DNA from 4 places in the Nonomuraea longicatena genome. Region 1 is predicted to be linked to each of the others. Evidence: riboswitches for the same ligand, from Rfam matches in the RefSeq annotation. Region 1 holds a riboswitch; each other region holds the start of a gene.
The links. Region 1 has a riboswitch for cobalamin ahead of ABD120_RS35310 (ABC transporter substrate-binding protein). Riboswitches for the same ligand answer to the same signal wherever they lie in the genome.
Positions count from the first base shown of each region.

Region 2: another riboswitch for cobalamin. It lies ahead of ABD120_RS23075 ((2Fe-2S)-binding protein); the one in region 1 lies ahead of ABD120_RS35310 (ABC transporter substrate-binding protein).
Region 3: another riboswitch for cobalamin. It lies ahead of cobN (cobaltochelatase subunit CobN); the one in region 1 lies ahead of ABD120_RS35310 (ABC transporter substrate-binding protein).
Region 4: another riboswitch for cobalamin. It lies ahead of ABD120_RS03360 (ribonucleoside-diphosphate reductase subunit alpha); the one in region 1 lies ahead of ABD120_RS35310 (ABC transporter substrate-binding protein).

Region 1 is NZ_BAAAHQ010000049.1:5,003-12,724, forward strand. It holds gene ABD120_RS35290 (SDR family NAD(P)-dependent oxidoreductase) at 1-669, opposite strand, end outside; gene ABD120_RS35295 (GNAT family N-acetyltransferase) at 726-1,952, opposite strand; gene ABD120_RS35300 (ABC transporter ATP-binding protein) at 2,016-2,807, opposite strand; gene ABD120_RS35305 (FecCD family ABC transporter permease) at 2,804-3,793, opposite strand; gene ABD120_RS35310 (ABC transporter substrate-binding protein) at 3,832-4,821, opposite strand; cobalamin riboswitch at 4,922-5,113, opposite strand; gene ABD120_RS35315 (bile acid:sodium symporter family protein) at 5,109-5,975, opposite strand; gene ABD120_RS35320 (ArsR/SmtB family transcription factor) at 6,035-6,397, opposite strand; gene ABD120_RS35325 (acetylxylan esterase) at 6,512-7,489, shown strand; gene ABD120_RS35330 (Fe-S cluster assembly protein HesB) at 7,514-7,722, opposite strand, start outside.
Region 2 is NZ_BAAAHQ010000023.1:399,714-407,435, forward strand. It holds gene ABD120_RS23065 (TetR/AcrR family transcriptional regulator) at 1-434, opposite strand, end outside; gene ABD120_RS23070 (MATE family efflux transporter) at 431-1,714, opposite strand; gene ABD120_RS23075 ((2Fe-2S)-binding protein) at 1,728-2,408, opposite strand; cobalamin riboswitch at 2,445-2,623, opposite strand; gene ABD120_RS23080 (MFS transporter) at 2,840-4,246, shown strand; gene ABD120_RS23085 (hypothetical protein) at 4,434-5,747, shown strand; gene ABD120_RS23090 (hypothetical protein) at 5,994-6,422, opposite strand; gene ABD120_RS23095 (hypothetical protein) at 6,385-6,888, opposite strand; gene ABD120_RS23100 (S8 family serine peptidase) at 6,947-7,210, opposite strand; gene ABD120_RS23105 (GNAT family N-acetyltransferase) at 7,268-7,722, opposite strand, start outside.
Region 3 is NZ_BAAAHQ010000004.1:243,369-251,090, reverse strand. It holds gene ABD120_RS06455 (WD40 repeat domain-containing protein) at 1-523, opposite strand, end outside; gene ABD120_RS06450 (DUF6924 domain-containing protein) at 622-1,089, shown strand; gene ABD120_RS06445 (precorrin-2 C(20)-methyltransferase) at 1,145-2,767, opposite strand; gene ABD120_RS06440 (precorrin-8X methylmutase) at 2,797-3,417, opposite strand; gene ABD120_RS06435 (precorrin-3B synthase) at 3,414-4,655, opposite strand; cobalamin riboswitch at 4,672-4,863, shown strand; gene cobN (cobaltochelatase subunit CobN) at 4,894-7,722, shown strand, end outside.
Region 4 is NZ_BAAAHQ010000001.1:752,792-760,513, reverse strand. It holds gene ABD120_RS03375 (DeoR/GlpR family DNA-binding transcription regulator) at 1-425, shown strand, start outside; gene ABD120_RS03370 (mechanosensitive ion channel family protein) at 682-1,737, opposite strand; gene ABD120_RS03365 (ribonucleotide-diphosphate reductase subunit beta) at 1,804-2,781, opposite strand; gene ABD120_RS03360 (ribonucleoside-diphosphate reductase subunit alpha) at 2,799-4,964, opposite strand; cobalamin riboswitch at 5,062-5,263, opposite strand; gene ABD120_RS03355 (tripartite tricarboxylate transporter substrate-binding protein) at 5,288-6,235, opposite strand; gene ABD120_RS03350 (helix-turn-helix domain-containing protein) at 6,285-6,866, opposite strand; gene ABD120_RS03345 (hypothetical protein) at 6,935-7,722, shown strand, end outside.

The sequences.
Region 1 (7,722 bases):
GTAGACGACCGCGCCGGCCATCTCCTCCGGCCGCGCCCACCGGCCCAGCGCCGACTTGGCCGCGTACGCGTCGTACCAGGCGGGATGCTCCTTGATCTGGCGGGTCAGCGGTGTCTCCACCACCCCGGGCGCGACCGCGTTGACCCGCACCCCGTGCGGGCCGAACTCGGCCGCCGCCGTACGCAGCAGTTGCACCAGCCCGGCCTTGGTCGCGGAGTACACGCCCTGGCCGGGTTCGGTCACCGACGCCCTGATCGAGGCGAACCCGATGATCGAACCCCGCCCCCGCTCGACCATCCCGGCGCCGAACGCGCGGACCGTCTCGAAGGAGGCCCGCAGGTTCAGCTCGACCACCCGGGAGAACTCCTCGCCCGAGTAGTCGAGCAACCGCTTGCGGACGTTGGTCGCGGCGGTGAAGACCAGCACGTCGGCGGCGGCCTCCTCGGCCAGCGCCCGGACGGCGGGGGTGTCGAGGACGTCCACCTCCCGGGCCTGCCCGCCGCAGCGCTCGGCGCTCTCCCTCGCGGAGGCGGGGTCGCGGTCGGCGCACACCACCTCGGCGCCCTGCGCGGCCAGCGCCAGCGCGGACTCGCGGCCGATCCCGCTGCCCGCGCCGATCACGACCGCGCGCCGTCCGTCCAGCCGGAACAACCGCTCGTACGACGTCATGCAGTCACCATAGCGACTGGTCCGACCAGTGCACCAGGTCTACCTCTGGCGGCCGGTCAGAACTCGTCGGTGGTGTGGGGGAGCAGGGCCGTGGCCAGGGCCGCGTCGAGCGCGGCGGCGGCTCCCGGCGTGTGCTCGGCCGCCACCCCGGCCCGGACCATTCTGCGGACCTGGGAATCGCCCAGGTAGCAGGCGGACAGGTCGGCCACGTCGATCGTGAGGTCGGGGGCGTCGGCCGTGGGCTCGTACGCGCACGAACCGCCGGTGGCGGTCAGGCGGCGGCGCCCCGCGTTGCCGGGCACCATGGGGTCGCGGACGTCCAGGACGAGGTCCAGGTCGGCCCCCCACGTACGGCCCAGCAGCGCCGCGCGCACGTCGGCCAGCCGTACCCACAGCGCGGGGAACAGGCTCGGCGTCAGCACGTGATCGCGGTCGGCCGCGAAGTGCAGGATCGGGTCGTCCAGCGGACGGCCCCACGCGCGCAGCCGTCCGACGCGGTCGATGGAGGCGAGGTAGCGCCACAGCGCGGCCGCCACGGCGGGGGTGTCGGCCTCCAGCTCGTCGATCCGGGCGAAGCCCGCGTCGTCGCCCGACTTGGTGCGGTAGATCGCATACCCGGCGAGCGGGTCGCCGAGCGCGACGATCCTGGGCGGGGACAACTCGTCGTCGTCCTCGTCGTCGTCGGCCAGCCAGACCTCCGCCCATCGGTCGGTGGAACGTGCCACCCGGCCGGCGCGAACGGCGCGGGTCCGCTCGAAGTACGGCCCCAGCAGCGCGGGTGCCTCGGCCGGAGGCACCAGGCGGAGGGGGCGGGGGTCCGGCTCGATCCGCAGCTCCAGCGGATGCTCGGTGTCGATCTCCACGTTGACGCCGTGGGTGGCGGGGCCGAAGCCGAAGCGGCCGTAGATGGCGGCCTCCTCGGTCCAGAGTGCGGCGAGCGGCCGGCCCGCCTCCAGGCAGCCCTGGTACAGTTCGCCGATCATGCCGGTGAGCGCGCCCCGGCGCCGGTGCGTGGGCGCGACGCAGACGAACGTCACGCCCGCGCAGTCCAGCTCGCCCCCCGGCACCGCCATGGAGAAGGCGTGCGCCGCCAGCACCCCCACGAGCAGCGTCCCGTCGTAGGCGCCGATCCGGCGGCAGCCGCGCAGCGTCTCGCGGTGCCGCTCGCGCGCGTCCTCGTCGGGTCTGTCGTGGAAGACCAGGTCGATCAGGTCGAGGGCGTGGTCGATCGCGGTTTCGGGGAGGTCGGCGAAGGTCAGGGTGTCACTCACCGTGTCACTCACTGGCCGCACGATACGCGGGCGCGTCCGCCGGGCGCACCTGCTTTTCGCCCACCTCCGCGAGGCTCACCCCATTTCGTCCGGAAGCACGCTGACCTGCGGCGCCCCTGTTCTCGGGTGCGGATCGACCACCGCCCGCACCCGATACACCTCGGCGAGCAGGTCCGCCGTGAGCACCTCGGACGGTGCCCCGTCCGCCACGACCCGCCCGCCGTCCATCACGCAGACCCGGTCGCAGAACGCCGAGGCCAGGTTCAGGTCGTGCAGCGCCACCAGCGCGGTCACGCCGATCCGCCGCAGCAGGCGCAGCACGTCCAGCTGATGCCGCAGGTCCAGGTGGTTGGTCGGCTCGTCCAGCACCATCGTCCCGGCCTCCTGGGCGAGCGCCCGTGCGATCAGCACCCGCTGCCGCTCCCCGCCGGACAACCGGTCGAACGGTGCCCGCGCGAGCCCGGCGACGTCGAGTTCCGCGAGCGCGCGGTGCACGATCCCCCGGTCCTGCTCGCCGTCCCCCTCGAAGGGCCGCTTGTACGGCGTGCGCCCCATGGCGACCACGTCGTACACGGTGAGCTCGAACTCACCGGGCGCGTCCTGGAGGACGGCGGCGAGGCCGCGCGCCAGCCGCCGCCCGTTCATGCCCCAGATGTCCTCCCCGTCGAGGGTCACCCGCCCGGAGGTGGGCCGCCGGGCGCGGTAGAAGGTCCGCAGCAGCGTGGACTTCCCCGCACCGTTGGGTCCGACGAGCGCGACGACCTCGCCGGGTGAGACCGTCAGGTCGACGTCGGCCACCAGCGCCCTGCCGTCCACGACGACGCTCACGGCGTGGGCCCGCAGTTCCCCGGTCCCTGCTCCGGTCACTGGGCCGCCCTCCGCCGCATCAGCCACAGGAAGAAGGGGCCGCCGACGACGGCGGTCAGGATGCCGATGGGGATCTCCTCGGGGGCGATGAGGGTGCGCGCGGCCAGGTCCGCGGCGATGAGGAAGCCGGCGCCGAGCAGCGCGACGGCGGGCAGGGCACGCCGGTGGTCGGCGCCGACGAGCAGCCGCACGACGTGCGGCAGCATGAGCCCGACGAACCCGATGGACCCGCTGACCGCGACGATCGTGCCCACCATGAGCGCGACCAGCACGAACAGCGCGCTCCTGAAGCGGTGCACGTCGAGGCCGAGCGAGGCGGCCGCCTCCTCGCCCGCCAGCAGCAGGTTGAGCGGCCGGCTCACGCCGAGGAGCACGCCGGTGCCGAGGAGGACTGCGGTGGAGGGGATCCACAGCAGGTCCCACGTGGTGCCCGCGAGCCCGCCGAGCATCCAGCGCATCGCGGAGTCGGCCTTGTGCGGGTCGTCCGAGGTGACGATGAGGAAGCTCGCGACGGCCAGCAGCACCTCCGCCGTCGCCACCCCGGCGAGCACCAGCCGGACGGTGGTCATGCGCCCGCCCGAGCGGGCCAGGAAGTAGACGAGCGCGAGCGCGCCGAGCGCTCCGGCGAAGGCGGCGAGCGGCAGGGAGAACATCCCGAACACGGTGACGTTGAGGACGATCACGCAGACGGCGCCGAGCGTGCCGCCGGAGGAGACGCCGAGCAGCATGGGGTCGGCCAGCGGGTTGCGCACCAGTGCCTGGAGCGCCATGCCGGACACCGAGAGGCCCGCTCCGACGACGGCGCAGAGCAGGACGCGCGGCAGCCGCACGTCCATGACGATGGTCTCGCGGACGGCGGTCCAGGTCGGCTCGGCGAGGGCGGGATGGAGGCGGTGCAGCACGATGCCCCACACCTCGCCGAACGGCAGGCTGATCGAGCCGACGGCGACGCCGGCGGTGGCCGCCGCGAGCAGGGCCGCCGTCATGGTCGTGAGAACCAGCGGGTACGGCGGACGGCGGCGGGTCACTCGAAACGGTCCGGGTGGAACTGCCTGGCCAGCGTCTCGACCCCGGCGGGCACGCGGACGCCGAGCACGGCCGACGACAGCGGCAGCACGGCGAATCGCTGCTTCTGGATCGCGGGCACGTCCTTGAGCGCCGGGTTGGCCAGCAGCGCCTTCTTCTTGTCCTCGACGGAGGTGTCGCCGTAGTCGTAGATGAGCACGAGGTCGGGCGCCCGCTCGGCGACCTGCTCGTAGGAGACGTCGGCCCAGTTCTTCCGGATGTCGGCGAAGACGTTCTCGCCACCGGCGAGCCTGATCATCTCGTTGCCGATCCCGGCCCCGCCCGCGGTGAAGGCGGTCTTGTCCCCGTTGTCGTAGACGAACACCTTGATCGGTTCCGTCTTGCCGAGGCGCTGGGCGACGCCGCCGAGGGTGCTGCGCATCCCGGAGGCGAAGCTCTCGGCCCGCTCGGGCACGCCGAAGATCTTCGCGACGGTGCGGATCTCCTGCTCGGCCTGCTCGGCGGTGACCGGCCCGGCGGGGCACTCCTCCGAGTTGACGTGGGTGTCGATGCCCGCCTTGGCGAGCGCGTCCCGGCCCCTGCCCTCCTTGCCGTCGAAGCCGCTCTTGAAGCCCGCGTAGACGAAGTCGGGTTCGGCCGCGAGCAGCGCCTCGTACGAGGGGTACTTGTCGGCGAGGACCTTGACACGGTCGTAGGCGGCCTGGTGTTCCGGCAGGATCCGGTCGTCGAGGAAGGCGGTGCCGACCATCGACTTCTCCAGACCGAGCGCGAGCAGGATCTCGGTCGCGTGCTGGTTGAGGGCGACGGCCCGCCGGGGCGGCCGCTCGTAGGTCGTGTTCACACCGCAACTGGTGACGGTGAGGGGGAAGCCGGGGGCGTTCGACGGCGCTCCGGCCTGCCCGGCGGGCCGGGCGGCGCCGCCGCATCCGGAGGCGAGCAGGGCGGAGGTCGTCAGCGCGAGGAGGGTTAGCGAGCGTCGGCTCGTCATGAACGGCGTCCTTCTGTGCGAGGAGCCGGATCTCCGGTAAGCGGACACGCGGGCACCCCGCATCACGAGCACCGTCCTCTCTTGGGGAGATCCGCCCCAATTTCCTGAGGAGGCGACCGCGTGAGTCTCCTGGCTCTCGGGTCGACGCTCGTCCCGGCCTTCCCACCCCTGTGGAGGGCAGTGGCCTTGTCGGGATTCGCTCACCGATCACAGTGGCGGGACCGCGCCGGATTCACACCGGCTTCCTCGTTCCGCCGTCGCCTACCCGGCAATGCTCGCATAGCCCATCATTTATCGCTAATCCTCCTCGTCTGGCGGGTTTTGAGGAGGAAGCCGGCCGCTGCCGCCGTGAAGAACATCACCACCCCGTACGCGGCCGACGGCACGGCCATCTGCGGGTTGCCCAGGATCCCGGTGGCGACCGTGATCGACAGCGCGGCGTTGTGGATGCCGATCTCCATGCAGGAGGCGACGGCCTGCGGGTGCCCGACCCCGGCCAGGCGCGGCGCCCCGTAGCCGATCGCCAGGCTGATGACGCTGAAGGACAGCGCGGCCAGCCCGACGTCGCCGAGGTGGGCGCTGATGACGTCCCACGACTGGACGACGGCGCCGATGATCACCGGGGCGAGGATGACGCCGGAGGCGATCTTCACCGGCCGGTGCATGCGCTCGGCGAAGGCGGTGGCCTTCGCCCGCACCAGCATGCCGACGGCGACCGGGACCAGTACCAGCGCGAAGACCTGTGCGCTCTTGTCGAACTGCAGCCCGAGCGCGCCGTCCCCGGACATGAAGTGGCCGAGCGCGAGGTTGGCGACCAGGGGCAGCGTGAAGACCGACACCACCGAGTTGATCGCGGTCAGGGTGACGTTGAGCGCCACGTCGCCGCCGAACAGATGGCTGTACAGGTTGGCGGAGGTGCCGCCGGGCGAGGCGGCCAGCAGCATCATGCCCACCGCCAGCACCGGCGGCAGGTCGAACAGCAGGACCAGGAGCAGGCAGATCGCGGGCAGTAACAGCACCTGGCAGGTCAGTGCGATCACGCTGACCTTCGGGTGGGCGAGGACGCGGCGGAAGTCTGCGACGGTGAGCCCCAAGCCCAGTCCGAACATGATGACGGCCAGTGCGAGGGGCAGTACGAGGGTGGCGAGGTTCATGTGGGGGGATTCCAGTCGCTCATACCGCCTATATCGGTATTCGGCGGTATGGTGTGACGTTACCCCTCCGGCCCGTCATGCTCCAGGGCCGAACCAGGGCGTCGTTCGGGCCTGCTCCGGGCGAACTCAGTGGCCAGGGCGTCGAGGCGCTGCGACCAGAACCGCCGGAACGGCCGCAGCCACGCGTCGACCTCCCGCAGGGGATCCGCGTGGACGGCGTAGAGCCGCCGTGCGCCCTCGGCCCGGACGGTCGCGAACCCCGACTCGCGCAGCACCCGCAGATGCTGCGAGACGGCGGGCTGCGAGATGCCGAACTCCGCCCGGACGGCGGCGGTGATCGCGCCCGAGGTCTGCTCGCCGCCGGCGAGCAACTCGAGGATCCGGCGGCGGACGGGGTCGCCGAGAACGTCGAATGCGTGCACGCCGCCGACTATGCAGCGGTAACTTATATAAGTCAACTCTTATATGAAAGGTCCATAGCGCTCCTTAGGTTCCATGGGTTGAAATGTCAGGAACTACTGCGGTTTGGAGCTGCCGTGACCTTGTTCGACCTTCCGCTTGACCGCCTGCGCGACTACCGGCCCGAGCGCGACGAGCCCGCCGACTTCGACGCCTTCTGGGCGCAGACCCTGGCCGAGGCCGCGAACCACCCCCTGGACCCCGAGTACGTCCGGAGCGACCTGCCGTACGCGGGCGTGGACGTCTTCGACGCCTCCTTCGCCGGATGGGGCGGCGACCGGATCAGCGGCTGGTTCCTCGCCCCGCGCGGCGCGAGCGGCCCGCTGCCGTGCGTGATGCACTACATCGGCTACGGCGGCGGGCGCGGCTTCCCCCACAACCACCTGCTCTGGCCCACGGCGGGCTACGCCGTCCTCGTCGTGGAGACACGCGGACAGGGCGGTGCCAGCGCCGGCAGCCCGGGCATCACCGGCGACCCGCACGGCGGCGCCCACGCGCAGGCGCCGGGCATGATGACCAGGGGCATCATGGACCCCCGCGACTACTACTACCGGCGCGTGTTCACCGACGCCGTGCGCGCGGTGGACGTCGCCGCCGCCCACCCGCTCGTGGACCCGGCCCGCATCGTGGTCTCCGGCGGCAGCCAGGGCGGCGCCATCGCGCAGGCGGTGGCGGGCCTGCGGTCCGACGTCCTGGCCGCGCTCGTCGACGTGCCGTTCCTCAGCCACATCAGCCGCGCGGTGGAGATCACCGGACAGGACCCGTACCAGGAGATCGTGCGCTTCCTGGCCGGCGTCCGAGGCAGCGCGGAGCAGGTCTTCCGGACGCTCGCCTACTTCGACGGCCTCAACTTCGCCGCCCGCGCCACCGCGCCCGCGCTGTACTCCGTGGCGCTCATGGACGAGGTCTGCCCGCCGTCCACGGTCTTCGCCGCCTACAACCACTGGCGGGGGCCGAAGGAGATCACCGTCTGGCCGTGGAACGGGCACGAGGGCGGCGGCGGCTTCCAGAGCGAGGAGCAACTGCGCTACCTGCACAAACTGCTCGGCGACTGAGCAGCCGCCGCCATAGCCGCTAACTCATGCGGGCTTGTCCGTGACGAGGAACGAGACCCCGCCCTGGTCGTCGGCGCCGGCGTCCAGGGCCTTGTCGTCCAGCAGGGTCGCGGCGACCGGGTCGAGGTAGACGCGGGCGCCCTCCGTCTCGACCACCGCGTCCATCGGCTCCGGGGCGTTGGCGAGCGTCAGCGTCAGCGAACCGGCGTTCTCGCTCTTGGACGAGATGCGCA
Region 2 (7,722 bases), on a different contig from region 1:
ACACCGCGCTCCACGGCGGAGACGAAGGGGCGGCGGTAGCGCTCGTCGAGCCGCTCGCTGTGCCTGCGCAGTTCCTCGTCGTGCGCGGCGGCGGTCCAGAACTCCATCAGCATCCGCCACACCGGCACCGGCGTGGCCAGCCCCCGCTCCGCGAGCGCGCTCAGCCGCCGCCACGGGTCCTCGAAGCCTTCGGCGAGCCGCTCCATCTCGGCGACCTCGGTGGTCGTCGAGTGCTGGAGGGCCTCGATCAGCATGTCCTCGCGGGAGCCGAAGTAGCCCTGCAGGGTGCTCACCGCGACTCCGCTCGCCTCGGACACATCGCGAAAGCGGGTGCGCTCGTATCCGCGCACCACCAGCACGGACACCACCTGGTCGAGCACGCGGACGCGGTTGTCCCCGCCCGCCCGCCGCTTTCGCTCCACAGCAGTCATCATGACCGTACGGTATCACGAACCGGTACGGCGATACGGAACCGGAGCAGTGCGGTCAGAATGACCGCGAAGGCGATCCACGCCGCGTAGATCCCGGTGAGCCCGAGGCCGAGGTGCACCCCCAGCAGCCAGCTCAGCGGGAGGAGCACCAGGTAGTCGCCGGCGACGTTCGCGATCATCACCGACCGGGTGTCGCCGAGGGCCCGCAGATAGCTGCCGTACACCATGGCGGGCACCATCGGCGCCAGGCTCAACAGGGCGAGCGGCACCGCCGACCACGCCAGCGCCGCCACCTCCGGACCGCCGGCGAACAGAGTGGGCAGCGCCGTCCCACCGGCGAGGATCAGGGCCGCCGGTCCGGCGTACACGAGCAGCAGCAGTCGGAGGCCGGTACGCCGCCACCGGACGGCCAGCTCCGGTTGGCCCGCGCCGACCGCCTGCCCGGCCAGGATGGACACGGACGCCGACGCCGAGGCCATGACGGTGAAGACGATCAGCAGCAGGTTGTCGACGACACGGTAGGCGGCCAGTTCCGGAGTACCCATCCGGGCGGCGAAACCCGCGATCAGGGCCTCGTTGAGGTAGCCGATCCCCATGGCGCCCATCTCCGGCCAGCCGAGCCGCCAGAGCCGCCCGGCCACCGGGGCGCCGTCGAAACCGGCACCGGTGCCGCGCGGCAGCCGGGCCCGCGCGTACACCAGAAGGAAGGCGGCACCGACCGAGGTGGAGGCCAGCGTGGCCAGCGCCGCCCCGGTGACGCCGAGCCCGGCGGAGAAGATCAGCCACAGCCCGAGCGGCAGGTTCACCGCGTTGACCAGCAGCGCGTGCCACATGGCCGCCCGCGTCACCCCGATCCCCGAACAGGCGCTCTGCAGAGTGAACGACGCGGCGGCGAACGGTACCGCGAACGCCAGTACCCGCAGGTACGCCACCCCGGGGCCGACCAGTTCCGGAGGGGCGCCCAGCACGATCAGCACCGGCTCGGCGACGGCCGCGAGCACGGCACCGACGGCGATTCCGGCACCGAACGACGTGGCCAGGCCCACCCGGACGATCCGCACCACCGCCGCCGGGTTCCCGGCCCCGTGGGCCTGTGCGACCGTGATCTGCACGGCGGTCGCCCACCCCCGCACCACGACCAGGGCGACCAGGTACACCGGCGAGGCCAGGGCGAAGGCACCCAGTGCCGCAGTGGAGTACCTGGCCAGCATGACCGTGTCCACGATGTTGACGATGATCTGCGTCAGGCCCGCCACCAGCAGCGGCACCGTCAGCGCCCACATCCTCCTCACCGGGTCACGTCCCGAGCGCGCAGTCGCCGCACTTGCCGCCGTCCGGTACCCGGTAGTAGAGACAGCAGGTGGTACGCCGGAAGGCCAGTTCGGGGGAGACCAGCGCACCCCTGCCCGCCAGGCCGCCGTGCCCGAGCAGCCGGTCGACCAGCCGGGTGGCGGGCTCGGCGAGGTCCGGCCGGGCACTCACCACGGCGCGGCCCGCCTCGGCGAGGGCGGAGGCGGCGTTGCCGTACAGCAGGCCGTGCGCGACCTTCACCCGCAGACCCCGGGCGAGCGCGTCCAGGTGGTCGCCGACCACCATGTCGTAGAGCAGGCCGGCGACCTGCTCTTCCGTCCCGGCGTGCCAGCCGGACACGACGGACAGCCGGACGCGGGGGCCGTCGTCGGCGCGGTCCAGGCGGGTCAGGTCGGGGATCACCCCGTGGACGAGTACGGCGCCGACGACCGGGAACCAGAGCCGCGCGGCGTGGCCCAACTGGGCGATCGAGGCGCCGACGCGCAGTTCGCCGGTGCCGTACCTTTCCGCGGTGGCCGTGACCAGGTCGGTGAAGCCGCGCTCGTAGTCCGTGCGCACGTCGTGCCATCCGGCGGGGTCGCCGCCGACGTGCGGGGCGAACGAGGCGACCCCGTCGAGGGCCGCCCGGACCGTGCTCTCGGGTGCCGGTACCAGGTCGTACCGCATGCGTTCCGCTCCTCTCCGGGGAGATCCGCCCCAGTTCGTCGAGGAGGCGACCGCGTGAGTCTCCTGGCTCCCGGGTCGAGGCTCACCCCGGCCTTCCCGCCCCTCGGGGCAGTGGCATGCTCGGGGTCCGCTCGCCGGTCACAGTGGCGGGACCGCGCCGGATTCGCACCGGCTTCCTCGTTCCGCGCTCGCCTACATGATCCATCGTGACATATACCGACATATGAGGGCGAGGCTCCTGTCATCGGCCCCCTGGTGTACGCCACGACCGCCACTACTCCTCAGGGAGTATCCGAGCCGGTCCTACTTCCCCGGTACCAGGCCGAGAAGTCTCCCTCGGCACGACGACCGCCGACCGGTACGACGGCCACGATGTCCGGCATGCATACAAGAGAGTTCCGCGATGTGAGACCGGACCAGGGGAGCGCGCGGTGTTGAGCCGGCCGGGGACCACCCTCGCCGCCGTGGCCGTCGTCCAGTTCATGGTCTCGCTGGACCTGTCGGTTGTGAACGTGGGACTCCCGCAGATCGCCGCCGGGCTCGGCTTCGGCCCGATGGGCCTGACCTGGGTGATCCACGCCTACGCGCTCACCTTCGGGGGGCTGCTCCTTCTCGGCGGCAAGGCCGCGGACCGGTACGGACGCAGGCGGGTCCTGCTGTTCGGGCTCGCCGTGTTCGGCCTCGCCTCACTGGCCGGCGGCTTCGCCCAGGAGCCCGGCCACCTCGTCGCCGCCCGCGCGGTGCAGGGCGTCGGCGCCGCCGTCCTCGCCCCGGCCGCGCTGGCACTGCTGGCCGCCGCCTACCCCGAGGGCAGGGCCCGCATCCGCGCCTTCGGAATCTGGAGCGCGACGAACGCGGCGGGCGGTGCCCTCGGCGTCCTGATCGGCGGCCTGCTCACCGAGTACGCGGGCTGGCGCTGGGTGATGTTCGTGAACGTGCCGATGGCCGCCTGCGCCCTGGCCCTGGCCTGGCGGATCGCCTCCGGCCCCGCTCCGGAGCGTGGCGGACGTCCCGACGTGCTCGGCGCCGTCCTCGCCACCTCGGGGATGAGCCTGCTGGTGTACGGCGTCGTCAGCACCGACCAGAACTCGTGGACCTCGCCGATCACCCTCGGCACGCTGGGGCTCGCCGCCGTCCTGCTGGCCGCGTTCGTCCACGTCGAACGGACCACCGCACGCGAGCCGCTGATCCGGCTCGGCCTGTTCGCCAACCGCTCGGTCGCGGGCGCGAACCTGTTCAGCCTCCTGGCCGGTGCCGCGATGTCGGCCGCCTTCTACTTCATGTCCCTCTACCTGCAACGTGTGCTCGGGACCGGTCCGGCGCTGACGGGGGTCTCGTTCCTGCCGCTCGCCCTCGGGGTGATCGCCGGTTCCGTCCTCGCGGTCAGGCTCGGATACCGGTTCCCGCCGCGCACTCTGATGATCGTCGGCGGGTCGCTGACCGCGCTCGGCTTCGCCTGGTTCGGCCTGATCAGCCCGGACGGCGGTTTCCTCGCCGACGTCCTCGGGCCCTCGATCGCCACCGGGGTCGGCTTCGGGCTCTGCCTCGCCCCGGTCGTCTCCACCGCCACCAACGGTGTCGCCTCCCATGAGGCCGGAACCGCTTCGGCCCTGCTCAACAGCTCCAGGCAGCTCGGTGCCTCGCTCGGGCTGGCCGTCCTCGGCACCGCCGCGCAGAGCCGTACCGGGCAGGTCGTCACAGCGGAGTCCCTGAACGCCGGGTACGCGCTCGGCCTGACGCTCGGCGCCGGGCTGCTGGCCGCCGCCGTCCTCGTGGTCTTCACCGTGCTGCGCCCGCATGCACGGGCCCGGCAGGCCCCGGCCGGGTCCGCCCGATAGCCGCCGAGTGCCGATCCGCCCGCACGGTCGTGCGGGCGGACGATGCCTTGTCAAGGCGCGGAGAACATCACTAAAGAGCCCCTTTTGTCTCCCCTTGTCACGCTCCAATACCGGCGTTTGGATCAGGAGGGCGATCTTCTGCAGCCAACCCCACTCTTCTGCGGCCAACCCACAAGGAAGGCAGACCATGCCTGACGCGCCCCTGCTGCACTACAGCACCAGCACCGCGCCACTCCAGGCGGGCACCGCCGACAAACCCTCGGCCAACACCATCGACATCACCGTCTCCAGCCCGGCCGGGCGGAACGTCTACTGCGACAAGATCGACGTCGCCGTCCCGGTCAGCGCACCGGACGACGGCGGCGCCTGGTTCACGGAGAACCCGCAATCCTCGATCGCCGGCAAGTGGAACCCCGCCTCCACCGAAGTGAAAAGCGGGCGGGAACTCGGCCTCGACGCGGCCACGAACTACTACCACGTCGTCTTCCAGCCCCCGCCCATACCGGGGTTCGATCTCATCGACACGCCGCTGAAGATCAGCATCACCGGCAACGTGGCCGCCGACCCCGGCAGCACGCTCACCTGCTCGGTCACCGAAACCTCCGGCACGGCCAGCGGCGACTGCACCCGCAAGGCGCCCCAGGACCTGACCTGGGAGACCGCAGAGCCCCCCTTCTACCTGCACAGCTTCCTGGCCTGCAGCCCGGAGCGGCCGACCGTCCCCAAGACGAAGTTCAACGCCGGCGACCAGGCGCTCCTCACCTGGGAGAGCAACGGAGACTCCTTCCACCTGTACGACGGCGACGGCACGGTCCTCCACGAAGGCGTCGAGACCTCCTGGACCATTCCGGCGAGCGTGATCGCCAACGACACCACCTTCAGCCTGAAGGCGTCCAAGAAGGGCGCCACCGGATTCGAGACGGCCGACCGGTACGCCACCGTCACCGTCACCGTCACCAACCCGACCCTCCGCGAACTCACCGTCAAGGGACAACTCGGCGTCTACGGGGCGCTTACCGCGAACGACGGCCTCTCCGTCTACGGAGGGTTGACCGCGAACGACAGCGTCTCCGTCTACGGCAGACTGTCGGCGAACGACGGGCTTTCGGTCTCGGACGGGCTCACCGCCGACACGGTGGAGGCCCGATCTGTGACGGTCGAGCAGTACTGTCAGATCGACGGTGACTGCAACGTCGCGGGGGACCTCGCCACCGAAGCCATCGTGGCCTCGGGTTACACGACGCTGAACGGTGCCCTCACCGTCAACGGCGGTCTCACGGCCAACGGCGACTGCGACGTCAACGGCTGGTTCTCCGCCAACCACGACCTCAGAGTCTCCTACGGCGGCACCGAGAAGATGACCACGGTCGGCAAGAGCGGCCTGTCGGTGGAGGGCGACTTCAGCGTCTCCTACGACGGCACTCAGAAGATCACCACGGACGGTTACAACGGCCTGTGCGTGGACGGCGACCTCACGGTCTACGGCAGGATCCAGAACTGACGCGGCCGGCCGCCGCCCCACCGCCCGAACCGGCGCATGACGGCGGGCCGCCCTCCGGGAGGTGCTCGACACCGGGCGGGTCGCGACGGTCGTACTCGCTGCGGGGACCACCGGCCTCGGGCGGTGGACCCCGTCCACGAGGCGCTGCACGCTCGCGTGGAGCGGCTCGCCCGCGAGAGTCGTTCGTGAATCCCGTCGGCGGTGGAACTATGCGGGAGCCGCGCGCCGTCCTGATGTGCTGTCAGGTCACGGCTTCTTGACGCACTTCTCCGCCTTGGCGATGTTCTCGTCCGCCGTGGACTTGTCCTCCTTGCCGAGCTCGTCCATCGTGATTTTCCCTTCGACGAAGGACTTGAGCTTGGCGGGATCGTACTTCTGTGCCGATTCCCATCCGAGGTCGAGCATGCAGGTGGCCACGTCTTCCGGAATGTCCTTGAGGAGCTCCTTCATCTCCGGGTCTTCCTTGAACTTCTCGATGAAGGCGGCTTTGTCGACGCCCGACGCGGAGGAGGAGCCGGAATCAGAGCTGGATCCAGTGGCGGTGGCGTCGCCGCCGCACGCGGAAACGGTCACGGACAGAGCGACCGCCACGAAACCGAGAGCGAGCTTTCCGGAAAAGCGCATAGTGGAACCTACTTCATCGCATGAGAAAATCGGGATGCGCAATTCTGCCATTTATGATATCGGGCCACGATTCATGGCCGAACGCCTTGACGGCGGCTGCGCCAAGCGCATCGTAGCGAACGCGCATGCCCATAGGAGTGCGAAGCATTAATGTCCTGAAAAATACCAAGATCAGGGTAAATGTCATGTGGAAATTTAGCTTGCTGTATGAGGTATCACAGGTGGTGGCGAACGCCGGGCCGCTCACCGCGGCGTTCCACGTCTCCCGTGTGTGGCCGCCGTGGCTGCGCCGACCCGTGTCCTCTTGGCGGTGGCCGCCGGTGGACACGGTCGTCTGCCAGGTGTATCCAGGCGTCCGGTACTGGACGAGCGCGCCGGGCATCGGGAGGTCACGTGTCCGGGTGCCCAGCGACCACTCTCCGTTCGACAGCTGGTAACCCATGTAGTGGTCGGCGGTCGTGGCCGTACCGAAGCCCTTGAACGTGGAAGTCACCTTGGCGAGGTCTTTGGTCCTCACGGAGGAGGTGGGGTCCTCGGGCAGCCCGCCGCTGCGCCGGTCGATGAGGTCGTAGCGGTCACGTCCGGCTTGACCGCATGATCATGGGCTCTGGGCCCCGGCTGGAGAATCTGGCCATCTTGTCGGACTTGTCGACCGCGCCGACCGTCAGCGCGGCCTCCGAACTGCCGGGACTGTCGATGGTCCCGGGCTCGGAGCCGCTGTTGCCCCCCGCGACGACGAAGAGCGCCCCCGTACGTTCGGAGAGCACGTTCACGGCCTGCTCGAACGGATCGAGGCCGGGCGTGCTGTGATCAGGAGTCGCCGCCACTCCGATGGTCACGCACCGCGTCCATGGTGCGGACCCGCATAGTCCGACAGGGGCTTCCGGTCTGATCGCTCAGGCGTCCGAGGTGAGCTGGAAGAAGTGGATCGGGGTGTTGACGCGGCAGCCGATGCGCTCGTAGACGGGCTGCCCGGCCTGGGTGGCGTGCAGCACCAGGCGGCGGTGCCCGGTGTGCCTGCTGCCTTCGTGGATGGCCTTGCGGGTGACGGCTTCGCCGTACCCCCTGCGCATTTCCTCGGGCAGGGTGGCGACGAGCGCGAGGAAGATCGACTCCTCGCCGGCGATGGTCGCGGCGCAGGTCACCGCCTGTCCGTCGCGGTATCCGAGATAGGCGTGAACGGTGCCTGCCCGCCAGAGCGCAGAGCCGGCCAAGGCGTCCTCCCCGGCCGAGGGCGGCATGCCGTACGCGCGGGCGTTGATGGCGCCGTAGACCGCGAGGTCCTCGTCGGTCTCCACCCGGCGGAACTCCAGCTCCGGATGGCGCGGGTCGGGAACGGACAGATCGCCCG
Region 3 (7,722 bases), on a different contig from region 1:
TCCGGGCGATCGGCTCGCCCCAGGAGTCCTCCGGGTCGCCGAACGGTTCCCAGATCCCCACCCGCGACTTGCCGTGCACCACCGCGACCCGGGAGGCGTCGGCCGACCACTGAAGCATGTGCCGGTCGCTCTCCCAGCCCACGCCACCGGGGATCCCGTCGATGACATTGACGCAGCGGCCGGTGGCGACCTCCCAGATCTGCAGCACACCGCCGTCGTCGAACTCCTCGCCGACCGCGCTCCCGAGTGCCAGGTACCGGCCGCAGGGGCTGAGCACGTGCGTCAGCACCTCGGCCCGGTGCGTGTCGGCATGGCGGAGACGGGCGCCGTACGCCTTGATCTTCGCGGTCGCGTGACGGTGTGCCTCGGTGACACCATGCGTTCGTTCCAACGCGGTGAGCGCGTCGCGCAGCGGCGGCAGATCGCGTTCAGGCGTGAACGCGGACCAGTCGGCGGCTTCGAGCATCTCTCGTGCCGCGTCGGGATCCCCTGCCATCTCGGGGAACGTGCCAGCAATGATCATGTCGCCAGACGTTAACGAACAAGGGTGACACTATGACCGGGCGCCGGGGCCCGAGGCGGGTGACCCGCGCTCCCGGCGAGTGGGCGAGGTGTTCGCCGATGCTGGCAGAATGCATGGTTATGTCGAACATACTATCGTCTAGTGACGAACTGCTGGTGATCCGTACGGACTTCTCCGCGCCTGAGGCGTGGGCTGCCGTCCGCGCGGCGATCAAATCGACCGAGAACGAGGACGAGTGGCCTGAGGAGGAGGATGACGAGGACGAGCCCTTCGTGGCGGTCCAATACCTTGATGATCCGGCCCACGACGGCGCCACAGCGGAGCAGATCCTCGCTCTGCTGCCGGAGGAGTACAAGCCCACGTTCTTCGTCGTGGTGGACAAAGCCACCATCCGGTCGCCGGAGATGCCGCTCCTTCTCGTCGACCTGAGGAGGGAGATGGGGCGCCAGATGCGGGCCGTCCCGGCCGCGTTGGCCTCGATCGAAATCAATCTCTCGATCGGCAACATGGACTTCGCGGAATTCGCCGACTCCATGGATGAGGACGGTGTCTTTCGCGGGTTCTGACGAGGGCAGCCAGAACCCTGTCTCCTGATCATCCGGCGAGTCGACCGGGTCCGGGTCAGGGGTAGCGGCGGGGGGTGTAGACCTGGCCGGACGGGGCCACTCGCGTCGTTGAGGAGCCGATGATCAGGAGGCAGCGCATGTCCACCTGGGTGGGGTCGAAGTCGCCCAACGTGGTGACGATGATCGACTCGGCGGCGCCGCCGACGTTCCTGCCGATGATCACCGGTGTGGCCGGGTCACGGTGTTCCAGCAGCAGATCGCGGGTGGCGGCAAGCTGCCAGGTACGGCTGCGCGAGGCCGGGTTGTAGATCGCCAGCACCAGGTCGGCCCGCGCGGCGGCGGAGATCCGCTCGGCGATCACCTCCCACGGCTTCAGCAGGTCGGACAGCGACAGCACGCAGTAGTCGTGCCCCAGCGGCGCGCCGGCCCGGCTCGCCACCGCCTGCGCCGCCGTCAGTCCCGGCACCACCCGTACCGGGACGTCGGGGAAGTCGGCGGCCACCTCCAGCACCGCGCTGGCCATCGCGAACACGCCGGGGTCGCCCGACGACACCACCGCCACCCGGCGTCCTTCCCGGGCCAGTTCCAGCGCGTGCCTGGCGCGCTCGGCCTCCACCCGGTTGTCCGTACGGTGGCGCTCCTGGCGCGGGTTCTGGGCCACCCGGTCCACGTACGGCCCGTAACCGACCAGGTCGGTCGCGGCGGCCAGCGCCTCCTGCGCCTCCGGCGTCAGCCACGGCCGCCCGGCCGGTCCGAGCCCCACCACGGCCACCTCGCCGGGCGTGCCTGTCGGCAGACGGTCGCCGTGCGAGGACTGCCCGAGCGGGGCGACCGGCTCAGAAGCGACCGACCCGGAAGCGAGCGGCTCAGAGGCGAGCGGCTCGGGGACGAAGGTGCGCTCGGCCGGGCTGGCCAGCAGGGCCAGGGAGAAGTACGGGACGGTGTCCGGGTCGACGTCCTTCAGCGGCGCAACCCGCTCGGCGCCGGTCGTGGCGCGCTCGACGTACCAGGCGTCGTCGAGCCGTCCTGCCTGCGCGAACGCGTCGCGGACCTTCTCGAACGTACGGCCCAGCTTCAGCACCGCCGCCGAGTCCGTGGCCGCCAGCCGTTCGGACAGGACCTCGGCCGGAAGCGTCCCCGGCAGGACGGTCAGCACCTCGTCCCGCTCCACCAGCGGACGGCCGAGGACCGCCGCCGCGCCGCTCACCGACGTCACGCCCGGCACCACCTCGGTCGGGTAGCGGTGGGCCAGGCGCTTGTGCAGGTGCATGTACGACCCGTAGAAGAGCGGATCCCCCTCGCCCAGCACCACGACGGTACGGCCCGCGTCGAGATGGGTGGCCAGCCGGGCCGCGCACTCCACGTAGAAGTCGTCCAGCGCGCCCTGGTAGCCGCCCGGGTGGTCGGTGGTCTCGGTGGTCAGCGGGTACAGCAGCAGTTCCTCGACCTGCCCCTCCCGCATGTACGGCAACGCGATCGACCGGGCGATGCTCCGTCCGTGCCTGGCCGCGTGGTAGGCGATCACGTCGGCCACGCCGATGAGCCGCGCGGCCTTGACCGTGACCAGTTCCGGGTCCCCCGGCCCCAGCCCGACCCCGTACAACCGCCCGGCACCTACCGCCACGCCCGCCCCGTCGCCGCCCGCCGTCGCCGGGGCCTGTCCGCCGGTTTCCGTCATGGCCGGGTTCTCCGCATCGCTCACGCCGTCTACTCCCGCTCGCTCGCGATGGCGTTGATCGCCGCCGCCGTCATCGCACTGCCGCCTCGGCGGCCGTGCACCACCAGGTGTTCCAGATCGCTGTCGGCCAGTGCCCGCTTGGACTCGGCCGCGCCGATGAACCCCACCGGGATGCCCAGCACCGCGGCGGGCCGTCCCGCCCCTTCCTCGACCATTTCCAGCAGCCGGAACAGGGCCGTCGGCGCGTTGCCGATCGCGACGACCGCGCCGTCGAGGCGGTCGCGCCACAGTTCGAGGGCGGCGGCGCTGCGGGTGGTGCCGAGCCGTTCGGCCAGCCCGGGTACGGCGGGGTCGGACAGGGTGCAGACCACCTCGTTGTCCGCCGGGAGCCTGCTGCGGGTGACGCCGGAGGCGACCATCATCGCGTCGCAGAGAATCGGCGCGCCCGCCCGCAGCGCCGTCCGGGCCGCCGCGACCGCGCCCGGCGACCAGCCCAGGTCGGTGACCAGGTCGGTCATCCCGCAGGCGTGGATCATCCGGACGGCCACCTGCGCGAGGTCCGGCGGCAGGCCGGTGAGGTCGCTCTCGGCGCGGATGGTGGCGAACGACTGCCGGTAGATCTCGGCGCCGTCGCGGATGTAGTCGGTCACTGCTGCCTCTCCTGATACCCGTCCGGGGTAGCCACCATCTGAATCACCGAACCGCGCGGAAGCCCGCACAGCCGTTCACACCCCGCCCAGTGCACCGGCAGTTCGCCACCGCCCGCACCGCCACGGCCCGCCCGCACCCACGCGGCCGCATCGGCCTGTACGTCGGCGAGGGCCTTCGCGCACCCGGGGCGGCCGGTGCAGGCGGTGACCCCGGTCCACGAGGAGTCGGGATCGGTGACCAGTCCGGCTTGTTGCAGCCGGAGTGCCAGGTCGGTGGCGTGCTGGGGGTCGAGGTCCAGGAGGACGACGGTACGCCAGGGGGTCAACCGTACGGACTCGGCGACCTGGGCCAGCACTCGGGCCTGTACGGCGGTCAGCCGCCCGAGCGGCACCACGGCCTCCAGCGCCACCCGCCCGTCCCGAAGCCCCACGGCCCCGGCCCGCCGGATTCCCCGATCAGGCCCGGCGACAGAAGGCGCCCACCTGTCCCCGGACACCCCGAGACCGGCCGCCGACAGGTTCTCGCGCAATCGGGCCGCCACCCGCGCCGGGCCGTCGGGCAGCTCGGCGATGCGCCAGGCGCCGTCGGGGCCGCGCACATCCAGGAACGCCTCGGCCGCCGCGATCATCAGCGCCACGGCCTCCTCAACGGGAAAGCGCAGGCCGATGTCCTCCCCGGCGAGCAACAGCCCGACGCCGGATACCGGCGTCACGTCGGCATCCAGCGCGGCTTCGGGCACGGGCTTCACGTCGGCGCCCAGCCCGGCGGCGGGGACCAGCGTCACGTCGGCGCCCAGCGCGGTCACGTCACCGCTGCCGTCGTCCAGTGCGAACAGGAACCGCCCCGGCAACCCGGCCAATCGCGCGTTCCCGCACAGGGCGGCGTCCAGCGCCTCGACCAGGGGGTCGGTGTCCAGCACGCCGACCGTTCCGCGCCCGCCCAGCGGGGAGGCGATGATGTTGCGGACGCGTTCGTGTGACGGCGACGGCAGCAGCCCCGCGTCCGCGAGGCGCCGTGCGAAGTCCGTCGGTGAGCGCAGCGCGCGGACCTGGACGTTGGCCCGCGAGGTGAGTTCGACCACCTCGGTGTGCCCGGCCAGCACCAGCAACTGGGCAGCGGTGATCCGCCCGCCGGGCAGGCGGACCCTGGCCAGCGGCCCGTCGGCGGCCTGGTGCACCTGCAGCGCCCCCGGACAGGCATCTGGCCCATTACGTCCGGAAAAGTCGGCTATGGACACGGAGAGGATGGTAACGCCACTTCCCTGTGCCGTAGGCTCAGCGGTAGGCGACGGCACAGGAGGAAACCGGTGAGAAACCGGTGCGGTCCCGCCACTGTAACCGGGGAGCGACCCCCACCACAGGCCACTGCCCGGCGACGGGCGGGAAGGTCAGGGGTGAACGTCGATCCGGGAGCCAGGAGACTTCTGCCGTCGTGACACCCACGACCGGGGCGAGGACCCCGAGGGAGGACTCCCCTTGCCTGGCGACAGCCGTACCGTCCTGCTGCTCTCCACCTCCGACACCGACCTCCTGAGCGCGCGCGCCAGCGGCGCCGACTACCGGCTCGGCAACCCCGCGCGGCTCCTGCCAGAGGACCTGCCCGCCCTCGTGGAGGGCACCGACCTGGTCGTGGTCCGCCTGCTCGGCGGCAGGCGTGCCTGGGAGGAGGGTCTCGACGTCCTGCTGAACGGTCACCGGCCGGTGGTCGTCCTCGGCGGCGAGCAGGCCCCGGACGCCGAGCTCATGGAGCTGTCCACGGTCACCGGCGGCGTCTGCGCCGAGTCCCACGCCTACCTCGCCCACGGCGGCCCCGCCAACCTGGCCGAACTGCACGCCTTCCTGTCGGACACGGTGCTGCTGACCGGCCGGGGCTTCGCGCCGCCCGTGGCCGCCCCCGCCTGGGGGACGCTGGAACGCACCGCCCACACCCAGGACGGCCCGGTCGTCGGCATCCTCTACTACCGGGCCCACCACATGGCGGGCAACACCGGCTTCGTCGAGGCGCTCAGCGCGGCCGTCGAGGACGCGGGCGGCCAGGCGATGCCGGTCTTCTGCTCATCGCTGCGTACCGCTGAACCGGAGCTGCTCGACACGCTGCGGCGGGCGGACGCGCTGGTGGTGACCGTACTGGCCGCCGGTGGGTCGCGGCCCGCGACGGCGGGTGCGGGCGGCGACGACGAGGCGTGGGACGTCGGGGCGCTGGCCGAACTCGACGTGCCGATCCTCCAGGGCCTGTGCCTGACCAGCGACAGGAAGGCGTGGGAGGACAACGACGACGGCCTGTCGCCGCTGGATGCCGCCTCGCAGGTCGCGATCCCCGAGTTCGACGGCCGGATCATCACCGTGCCGTTCTCGTTCAAGGAGGTCGACGAGGACGGCCTCACCGTGTACGTCGCCGACCCCGAACGCGCCGCCCGCGTCGCGGGCATCGCCGTCAGGCACGCCCGCCTACGGCACACGCCGCCCGCCGAGCGCAGGCTGGTGGTGATGCTGTCGGCGTACCCGACCAAGCATTCGCGCGTCGGCAACGCCGTCGGTCTCGACACCCCGGCCAGCACGGTGAAACTGCTGGCCAGGCTCGCGGAGGCGGGCTACGACCTGGGCGCGGGCTTCCCCGGCGTCGCGGAGCAGGACGGCGACGCGCTGATCCACGCGCTGATCGCGGCGGGCGGCCAGGACCCCGACTGGCTCACCGACGAACAGCTCGCGGGCAACCCGGTGCGGATCTCCGCAGAGACTTACCGCACCTGGTACGACACACTGCCCGCCGACCTGCGCGACGGCATGGAGCGCCACTGGGGCCCGCCGCCCGGCGAGCTGTTCGTGCAGGACGGCGACATCGTCCTGGCCGCGTTGCGCGCCGGGAACGTCGTGGTGATGGTGCAGCCGCCGCGCGGCTTCGGCGAGAACCCGATCGCCATCTACCACGACCCCGACCTGCCGCCCAGCCACCACTACCTGGCGGCCTACCGGTGGCTGTCGGCGGAGTTCGGCGCGCACGCGATGATCCACGTGGGCAAGCACGGCAACCTGGAGTGGCTGCCGGGCAAGTCGGCCGGGATGTCGGCCTCGTGCGGCACCGACGCGGCCATCGGCGACCTGCCGCTGATCTACCCGTTCCTGGTCAACGACCCGGGCGAGGGCACGCAGGCCAAGCGGCGGGCGCACGCGGTGCTGGTGGACCACATGGTGCCGCCGATGGCCCGCGCCGAGACTTACGGCGATATTTCACGACTTGAGCAGTTGCTGGACGAGCACGCCACCATCGCCGCCATGGACCCGGCCAAACTGCCCGCGATCCGCGCCCAGATCTGGACGCTGATCCAGGCCGCGCGGCTCGACCACGACCTCGGCATGGCCGACCGGCCGCACGACACCGAGTTCGACGACTTCCTGCTGCACGTGGACGGCTGGCTGTGCGAGGTGAAGGACGCGCAGATCCGCGACGGCCTGCACGTACTCGGCCAGGCGCCGGAGGGCACCGTACGGGTGGACCTGGTGCTGGCCATGCTGCGGGCCAGGCAGATGTGGGCGGGCAAGGAGAGCCTGCCCGGCCTGCGCGAGGCGCTCGGACTACGTGAGGACGGCAGCGCCGCCCTCGGCGAGGTGGACCGCGCGGAGGCGACCGCCCGCGCGCTGGTCGAGGCCATGGAGGAGGGCGGCTGGGAGCCGTCGGCCGCCGCCGGGGTGGTCGCGCAGGTGCTGGACGGACCGGACGAACTGGTCGAGCGCATCCTGGTGTTCGCCGCGACCGAGGTGGTGCCGAGGCTGCGCCGTACGACGGACGAGATCGACCACCTGCTGCACGCCCTCGACGGCGGGTACGTCCCGGCCGGGCCGAGCGGTTCGCCGCTGCGCGGGCTGATCAACGTGCTGCCGACCGGCCGCAACTTCTACTCCGTCGATCCCCGCGCGGTGCCGAGCAGGCTGGCGTGGGAGACCGGCCAGGCGATGGCCGACTCGCTGCTGGAGCGCTACCGCGCCGACACCGGCGAGTGGCCCCGCTCGGTCGGCCTGTCGGTGTGGGGCACCAGTGCGATGCGGACGGCGGGCGACGACGTGGCCGAGGTGCTGGCCCTGCTCGGCGTGCGTCCGGAATGGGATGAAGCCTCGCGCCGCGTGACCCGGCTGGAGCCGGTCCCGCTGGCCGAGCTGGGCCGTCCCCGCATCGACGTGACCGTGCGCATCAGCGGCTTCTTCCGCGACGCCTTCCCGCACGTGGTGGCGATGCTCGACGACGCCGTACGGCTGGTGGCAGGGCTGGAGGAGTCCGACGCGGACAACTACGTGCGCGCCCACGTCAGG
Region 4 (7,722 bases), on a different contig from region 1:
GCGGGCCCGCACTGACCGTCGTCACCAACGCCCTCAACATCGCCCACGAACTGGTCGTCCGGCCGTACCTGCACGTGGTCACGACCGGCGGCTCGGCGCGCTCGCAGTCGTACGAGCTGGTGGGACCGGTCGCGACCGGCATGCTGGAGCGCATCGCGCTCGACGTGGCGGTGCTCGGCGTGGACGCGCTGGACGTCGAGCACGGCGCCAGCGCGCACAACGAGGGCGAGGCCGCGATCAACCATCTCATGGCGGCCAAGGCGCGGCAGGTGGTGATCGTGGCCGACGGCTCCAAGCTCGGCCGCCGGGCCTTCGCCCGGATCTGCCCGCTGTCGCAGATCGACGTGCTCGTCACCGACTCCACCGCCCCGGACGACCTGCTCGCCCGGCTCGGCGAGTCCGGCGTGCGGGTCGTCCAGGTCTGATCGGGGCCGGGTGTGGCTCCGGGTGGGCTGGCGTGGGCCGCGCCCGGAGCGGAGGCGGCACGTGTCCAGCCGGGGGGCGCCATTCCCGCCGGTCAGACCGTGCCCGTGTCGACATGGACCACGGTAGCCGGGAGCGTCAGGACATCTCCACGTATTTACCCTGGAGGCCGCGACCGATCGTGGCGCGGCGCTGACGGCCCGATCGGCCCGTGCGGGTGGCTCGGCCTCCCGATGGCGGCTGCGCGCCGGATCGGGCTCAGGCGCCGGCGGCCTTCCAGGCGGTCGCCCGGGGGTCGTCCGGAGGCAGGTCCACCCGGAAGCGGGGCAGGGCCTCGGGGTAGTTCTTCCTGACGTACTCGACGAGGTGTTCACGCACGTCGCACTTGAGGTCCCAGGCCGAGGCCGAGTCCGCCGCGCTCATCAGCGCCCTGACCTCCACGAGACCGTTCGTCTGCACGTCGGTGACCTGCAGCGTCCAGTCCTTCTGGTCCCACAGCGGGTTGTCCTGGATGAAGCGGTGCAACTCCTCGCGGAGCTTTCCGACCGGCACCGACCAGTCCACCCGCAGGTGCACCGCCGCCACCACTCGGCTGCCGTGCTTCGTCCAGTTCTCGAACGGGTTCTTCGTGAAGTACGACACGGGCAGCACCAGCCGCCGCTCGTCCCACAGCCGCAGCACCACGTAGGTGAGCGTCAGCTCCTCGATCCGCCCCCACTCGTTGTTGACCACCACCACGTCGTCCAGGCGCAGCGCGTCGCTGAAGGCGAGTTGCAGCCCGGCCAGCATGTTGCCGATCGTGGACTGGGCGGCGATGCCGACGATGGCGCCGGCGATGCCCGCGGAGGCGAGCAGACCGGCGCCGAGCGCGCGCACCTGCGGGAACGAGAACAGCATCGCGCCCAGCGCGACCACGATGATGATCGCGGTGGCGACCCGGCGAACCAGCGCGATCTGCGTCATGATCCGCCGCGCCCGCCGGTTGGCGTCGCCCTCGATCAGCACCAGCCGGTCGAGGATGACGTCGGTGACCGCGTAGGCCACGCCGACGATGAGCCAGGTGACGCAGGCGATGGTGACGAGCCCCAGCACCCGCTCGACGCCCTCGCGGGCGGGCTGCCCCACCATGGCGGGGGCGAAGGCCAACTCGGTGGCGACGACCACCCCGACGGAGAAGGCCGCCCAGGTGCAGTGCTCGACCAGGTGCCGGGCGAAGCTCCAGCGTCTGCCCGCGCGCGACAGCAGCCGCCGGGCCACCTCGACCACGAGGATCGCACCGGCGATGGCGATCGCCAGAATCGGCCAGTTGGTCACGATCAAGCACCCCTCGTCGTGGACTACGCTCCTTCGCCCATTGTCACCCGGTTCTCCGTGTGCTCGTCAGAACGACTCGTCGAAGCTGACGTTGCCCTCGACCGCCACCTGGTACGCCGAGACCCGGCGTTCGAAGAAGTTGGCCAGCTCCTGGACGTCCTGCAGTTCCATGAAGGCGAACGGGTTGGCCGTACCGTAGCGCTTGGCCAGGCCCAACCGGGTCAGGCGCTGGTCGGCGACGTACTCCAGGTACTCACGCATGTGCTCGACGTTCATGCCGCCGATGCCGTCGCCGCACAGGTCGCGGGCGAAGGCCAGCTCGGACGCCACGGCCTCCTCGATCATCTGGGTGACCTGCGCGCCGAGCTTGTCGTCGAACAGATCGGGCTCCTCCGCCCGTACGGTGTCCACCACGCTGAAGGCGAACTCCATGTGCATGGACTCGTCGCGGAAGACCCAGTTGGTGCCGGTGGCCAGTCCGCCCAGCAGCCCGCGCGAGCGGAACCAGTACACGTACGCGAAGGCCCCGTAGAAGAACAACCCCTCGATGCAGGCGGCGAAGCAGATGAGGTTGAGCAGGAACGTCCGCCGGTCCTCCCGCGTCTCCAGCCGCTGCAGGGCCGACAGCGAGTCGATCCACCGGAAGCAGAACTCTGCCTTGTCGCGGATCGAGGGGATGTTGTCCACGGCCGCGAACGCCTTGACCCGCTCGTCCGGGTCCGGCAGGTAGGTATCGAGCAGCGTCAGGTAGAACTGCACGTGCACGGCTTCCTCGAACAGCTGCCGCGACAGGTACAACCGCGCCTCGGGGGCGTTGACGTGCTGGTAGAGGTTGAGCACCAGGTTGTTGGCGACGATCGAGTCGCCGGTGGCGAAGAAGGCCACCAGCCGGTTGATCAGGTGCCGCTCCTGCGCCGACATCCTGCTCAGGTCGGCGAGGTCGGAGTGCAGGTCGACCTCCTCCACCGTCCACGTGTTGCGGATGGCGGCCCGGTAGCGCTCGTAGAAGTCCGGGTAGCGCATCGGACGGAGGGTCAGGTCCATTCCGGGGTCGAGAAGCATCACTGGCAGGCCTCGCAGTACTCGGGGTTCTCCAGGGAGCAGGCGACGGCCTCCTGGACGGTGGGTGTGCTCTGGACGGTGGTCTGCGCGATCCGCGTCGCCGGGCGCGAGCGCAGGTAGTAGGTGGTCTTGATGCCCTGCTTCCACGCGTAGGCGTACATCGACGACAGCTTGCCGATCGTCGGCGTCGCCATGAACAGGTTCAGCGACTGCGACTGGTCGATGTACGGCGTGCGGGCCGCCGCGAGGTCGATGAGCGCCTTCTGCGGCAGCTCCCACGCCGTGCGGTAGAGGGTCTTCAGGTCGTCCGGAACCTGCGGCAGGTCCTGGACCGAGCCGTCGGCGCGCTTGATCGCGTCGCGGACCTCCTGGTTCCACAGCCCGCGCTCCTGCAGATCGCGCACGAGGTAGCGGTTGACCTGGAGGAACTCGCCCGACAGAGTCTCACGCTTGAACACGTTGGACACCTGCGGCTCGATGCACTCGTAGCAGCCGGCGATCGAGGCGATCGTGGCGGTCGGCGCGATGGCGATCATCAGCGAGTTGCGCAGCCCGGTCCTGTCGATCTTCTCGCGCAGCGCCGTCCACGCGGGCGAGGCGCCGAGCCCGAAGTGGTCGGGGTGCAGCACGCCCTGGGCCGCGCGGGTGTCGCCGTAGGACGGGTGGCGGCCCCGCTCGACGGCCAGGTCGGCGGAGGTGTCGTAGGCGGCCAGCGCGATCTCCTCGGCGATGCGCGTGGACAGCGCCAGCGCCTGCGGCGAGTCGAACGGCAGCCGCAGCGCGAAGAACACGTCGGCCAGGCCCATGACGCCGAGGCCCACCGGCCGCCAGCGCAGGTTGGCCGCCTCGGCCTCGGGCGTCGGGTAGAAGCCCAGGTCGATGGTCTTGTCCAGGAAGCGGATCGCGGTCCGCACGGTGGCCCGCAGCCGCGTCCAGTCCAGGCTGTCACCCGCGAGGTGGGCGGCCAGGTTGACCGAGCCGAGGTTGCACACCGCCGTCTCGCCGTCGCTGGTCACCTCCAGGATCTCGGTGCACAGGTTGGACAGGTGGATGACGTTCTCCGGCCTGGCCGTCTGGTTGGAGGTGCGGTTGGCGGCGTCCTTGAAGGTCATCCAGCCGTTGCCGGTCTGGGCGAGGGTGCGCATCATGCGGCCGTAGAGGGTGCGGGCCGGAATCCGGCGAACCTGGCGGCCGGCGGCCTCGTAGGCGCGGTAGGCGGTGGTGAACGCCTCGCCGTACAGGTCGGTGAGGTCGGGGACCTCCTTGGGGTCGAACAGCGACCACTCCTCGTCGGCCTCGACGCGGCGCATGAACTCGTCGGGCACCCAGTTGGCGAGGTTGAGGTTGTGGGTGCGGCGGGCCTCCTCGCCGGTGTTGTCGCGCAGTTCGAGGAACTCCTCGATGTCGGCGTGCCAGGTCTCCAGGTAGACGCAGGCGGCGCCCTTGCGCCTGCCGCCCTGGTTGACGGCGGCGACGCTGGCGTCGAGGGTGCGCAGCCACGGCACGATGCCGTTGGAATGGCCGTTGGTGCCCCGGATCAGCGAGCCGCGCGAGCGGACCCGGGTCCAGGCGATGCCGATGCCGCCGGCGTACTTGGACAGCCTGGCGACCTGGCCGTACCTGTCGTAGATGCCTTCGAGGTCGTCGCGCGGCGAGTCGAGCAGGAAGCACGACGACAGCTGCGGGCGGCGGGCGCCGGAGTTGAACAGGGTGGGCGAGGAGGGCAGGTAGGACAACGAGGACATGAGCGCGTACAGCTCGGCCGCCTCGGCGACCGAGGCCGACAGGCCGCAGGCGACGCGCAGCAGGAAGTGCTGGGGACGCTCCAGCACCTTGCGCGTGGTGGGGTGGCGCAGCAGATAGCGGTCGTAGACCGTGCGCATCCCGAAGTACTCGAAGCGCTCGTCGGCCTCCTCGTCGACGAGCGCGTCCAGTTCGGCGTCGTTCCTGGCGACGAAGGCGGCCAGGGTGTCCTGGATCAGTCCCGCCGCGTGCGTGGCCGCGATCGACTCGGAGAACGTACGGACCCCGTGCTCGGCGGCCTCGTCGGCGATCTCCTCGGCCAGCAGCCGGGCGGCGACCCGGGAGTTGGCCGGGTCGGCGATCACTCTGGCGGCGGCCTCCTCGATGGCCAGCCGACGATCGACCTGGGCGATCTGCGTCACGTGCAACACTCCTCGCGAGCTTCCCCGCTGAGGACACGAGAGCGCGGCGGCACACCGCGCGGGCGCCGCCAGACCCCCGGGCCCTCCCTCGAGGCCCTGGACAGTACGGTCACCGGCAGGTCTTCGGGCTCACGGGCGTCTCTCACGAGAGAGTCCTACTGACCGTCGCTTCCCAGATCGCGATCCAGTGCGTGTGACGGCGGTCGTTCCCGCTTACCGCTGCGGGGCAGCCCTGGATTCACACCAGGTTCCCTTTTGCTCCGCCCCCGAGGGGGCGAACCAGCGACAGTGCAGGATCCTACATCTAGTGGCGGCCGTCGCAACTACCCCCGGTATGTTGTGCCCGGTGTGTCGAGCAGGCCCAGATCTCTGAGCACTTTCCTGGTCCGTACGGACTCCGCCGCCAGCCAGGTGGCGAAGCCGTCGCCGGTCAGCGGGATCGAGTCCCAGCCACCGTCGCGGCAGGCCTCCTGCCAAGGGCCGGACCCGGCGACGCTCTCGCACAGGCTCACGGCGGCGGCGCGGCGCCCGGCGTCCATGCGGCCGGGGCCGACGACGGCGCACCAGTCGGCGAAGTCGATGCGCACCCCGCATTCGAGGAGGCTGGGGGCCTCCACCCCGGGCACGCGGTTCGCCGACGACACGGCCAGCACGCGCACCCTGCCCCGCTCCACGGGCCCCCGCCAGTCGGCGAGTCTGCCGGTGGCGGCGGCCGCGTGCCCGCCGAGCAGGGCTGTGGCCACCTCGTCCTGGCCGGGGTAGCCGGTGTAGTCGATGCGGCGGGCGTCGGCGCCGAGCCCTTGGGCGATGAGGCCGAACAGCAGGTGGTCGGGCTCGCCGACCGGGCCGCCCGCCAGGTAGGCGCGGTCGGGCTGGGACAGCAGGTCGGCGGCGAGGTCGTCGAAGTGCTTGAAGCGGGAGTTGGCCGGGACCATCACGGCCTCGACGTGGCCGGTCAGCCTGGCCAGCGGGGTGGTGGTCTCCTGGAGGGAGCCGTGGCCGCCGATCTCGGCGGCGGCCAGGCCGTACAGGCCGGTGACGGTGATCGTGGTCTGGCCGCCGGTACCCGCGGCGGGCACGCCGGTGCGGCGCATGGTGCGGTAGAGGGTGCGCGCCATGACCTCCCAGCGGGGGTCGCCGGGGACGACGGAGACTCGGCCGAGGGCGTCGCCCGTTGTGCCGCCGCCTGTTCCACCGCTGCGCGTGACGCCGCAGCCGGCCGCGCAGGCGGCCAGCCCGAGCCCCAGAGCGAACAACCGCCTACGCCGCATCCCCACCCCCGTCACCTGGGGTTATTTACAGATGGCGACGGGTTACACCTCAGCTCTCGTCGGCGGGCTCGTCGGCCGGGAGGGCGAAGAGCCGGATGTGGAGCGGGCGGGCGCCGGGGGGCGCGGTGTCCGCGTCGTGGCTGTATCTGAGCAGGAGCGCGATGTACTCCTCGTAGAAGGCGGCGAACTCCGTCTCGGTCATCCGGGCGAAGCCGCGCGACCCCTTGGCCCAGGCGGGGTCGCGCAGGTAGGCGGCGGGGAAGCGGTCGAGCAGGCGGCGGTCCTCCTCCAGGCCGACGCGGTGGAACTCCGCCAGCACCGCGCGGTCGGCGGGGTCGATCTCCTGGAAGGTGGGCGTGCGGATGTCGCGCGGGGTCTCGGCCTTGCGCCACCAGCGTTCGCGGCCGGTCGAGCGCTCCGGGATCTCCTCGATGAAGCCATATTTCTCCAGTTGGCGCAGGTGGTAGCTGGTGGTGCCGGTCTTGGCGCCGAGGAGTTCGCCCAGCGTGGTGGAGGTGGCGGGGCCGTGGGCGTTGAGGTGCGACAACATCCGGCGGCGCATCGGATGGGCCAGGGCCTTGAGGCGCTCGGGGTCGTCGAGGAGCAGGGGCTGCTCGCGCGCGTCCGTCATGGGCCGAGCCTAACGTTTTCTGCAGAGAAGTGTTTGCCGAGACTTCTCTGCAGAGTATTGTCTGCGATGTGAAGAAGTTGATCGCGGCGCTCGCCCTCGCCTGCGCCCTCCTCCCCGCCGCCCCTGCCGCCGCCTCCGACGGCCTCAACAGATCCGACGTCTCCTTCCGCGCCGACGACGGGAAGGAACTGCACGGCACGGTCCTGTCCCCCGAGGGCGCCGACCGCCCGCTGCCAGGCATGGTGCTCGTCCACGGCTCCGGCACCGGCGTCAAGCGGGCCAAGCTGATGACGGAGGCCGAGGCGTTCGCCAGGCAGGGCATGGCGGTGCTCGTCTACGACAAGCGCGCGGAGGGCTACTCGCTGACCACCCGCGACTACGGGCGACTGGCCGGGGACGCGCTCGGCGCGGTGGCCGCGCTGCGCGGGCGCGAAGGCGTCGACCGGCGCAAGGTCGGCCTCTGGGGGATCAGCGAGGGCGGCTGGGTGGCCCCCCTCGCCGCCTCCCGCTCCGACGACGTCGCCTTCGTCGTCATGGTCGGCGGCAACGCCATGCGGCCGCTGCGCCAGCAGACCTGGGCCGTGAGCGCCGGGCTGCGGAAGGCGGGGGTGCGTGGGCCCCTGCCCGGACGCTCCGTCCCCGCCTTCTACCGGCTGCTCGCGGGGGCGGGACTGTTCGCTGCGCCGTACCACGACGCGCAGGGCGTGCTCGCCGAGGTACGCCGGCCGGTGCTCGGCATCTGGGGCTCCGCCGACCTGCTCACCCCGCCGCAGGAGAACCCGCCCCTCCTCGCCGCGAGCCTCGGGCACCGCGCCTACACCCTGCGCTACCTGCCCGGCGCCGACCACGGCGCCCA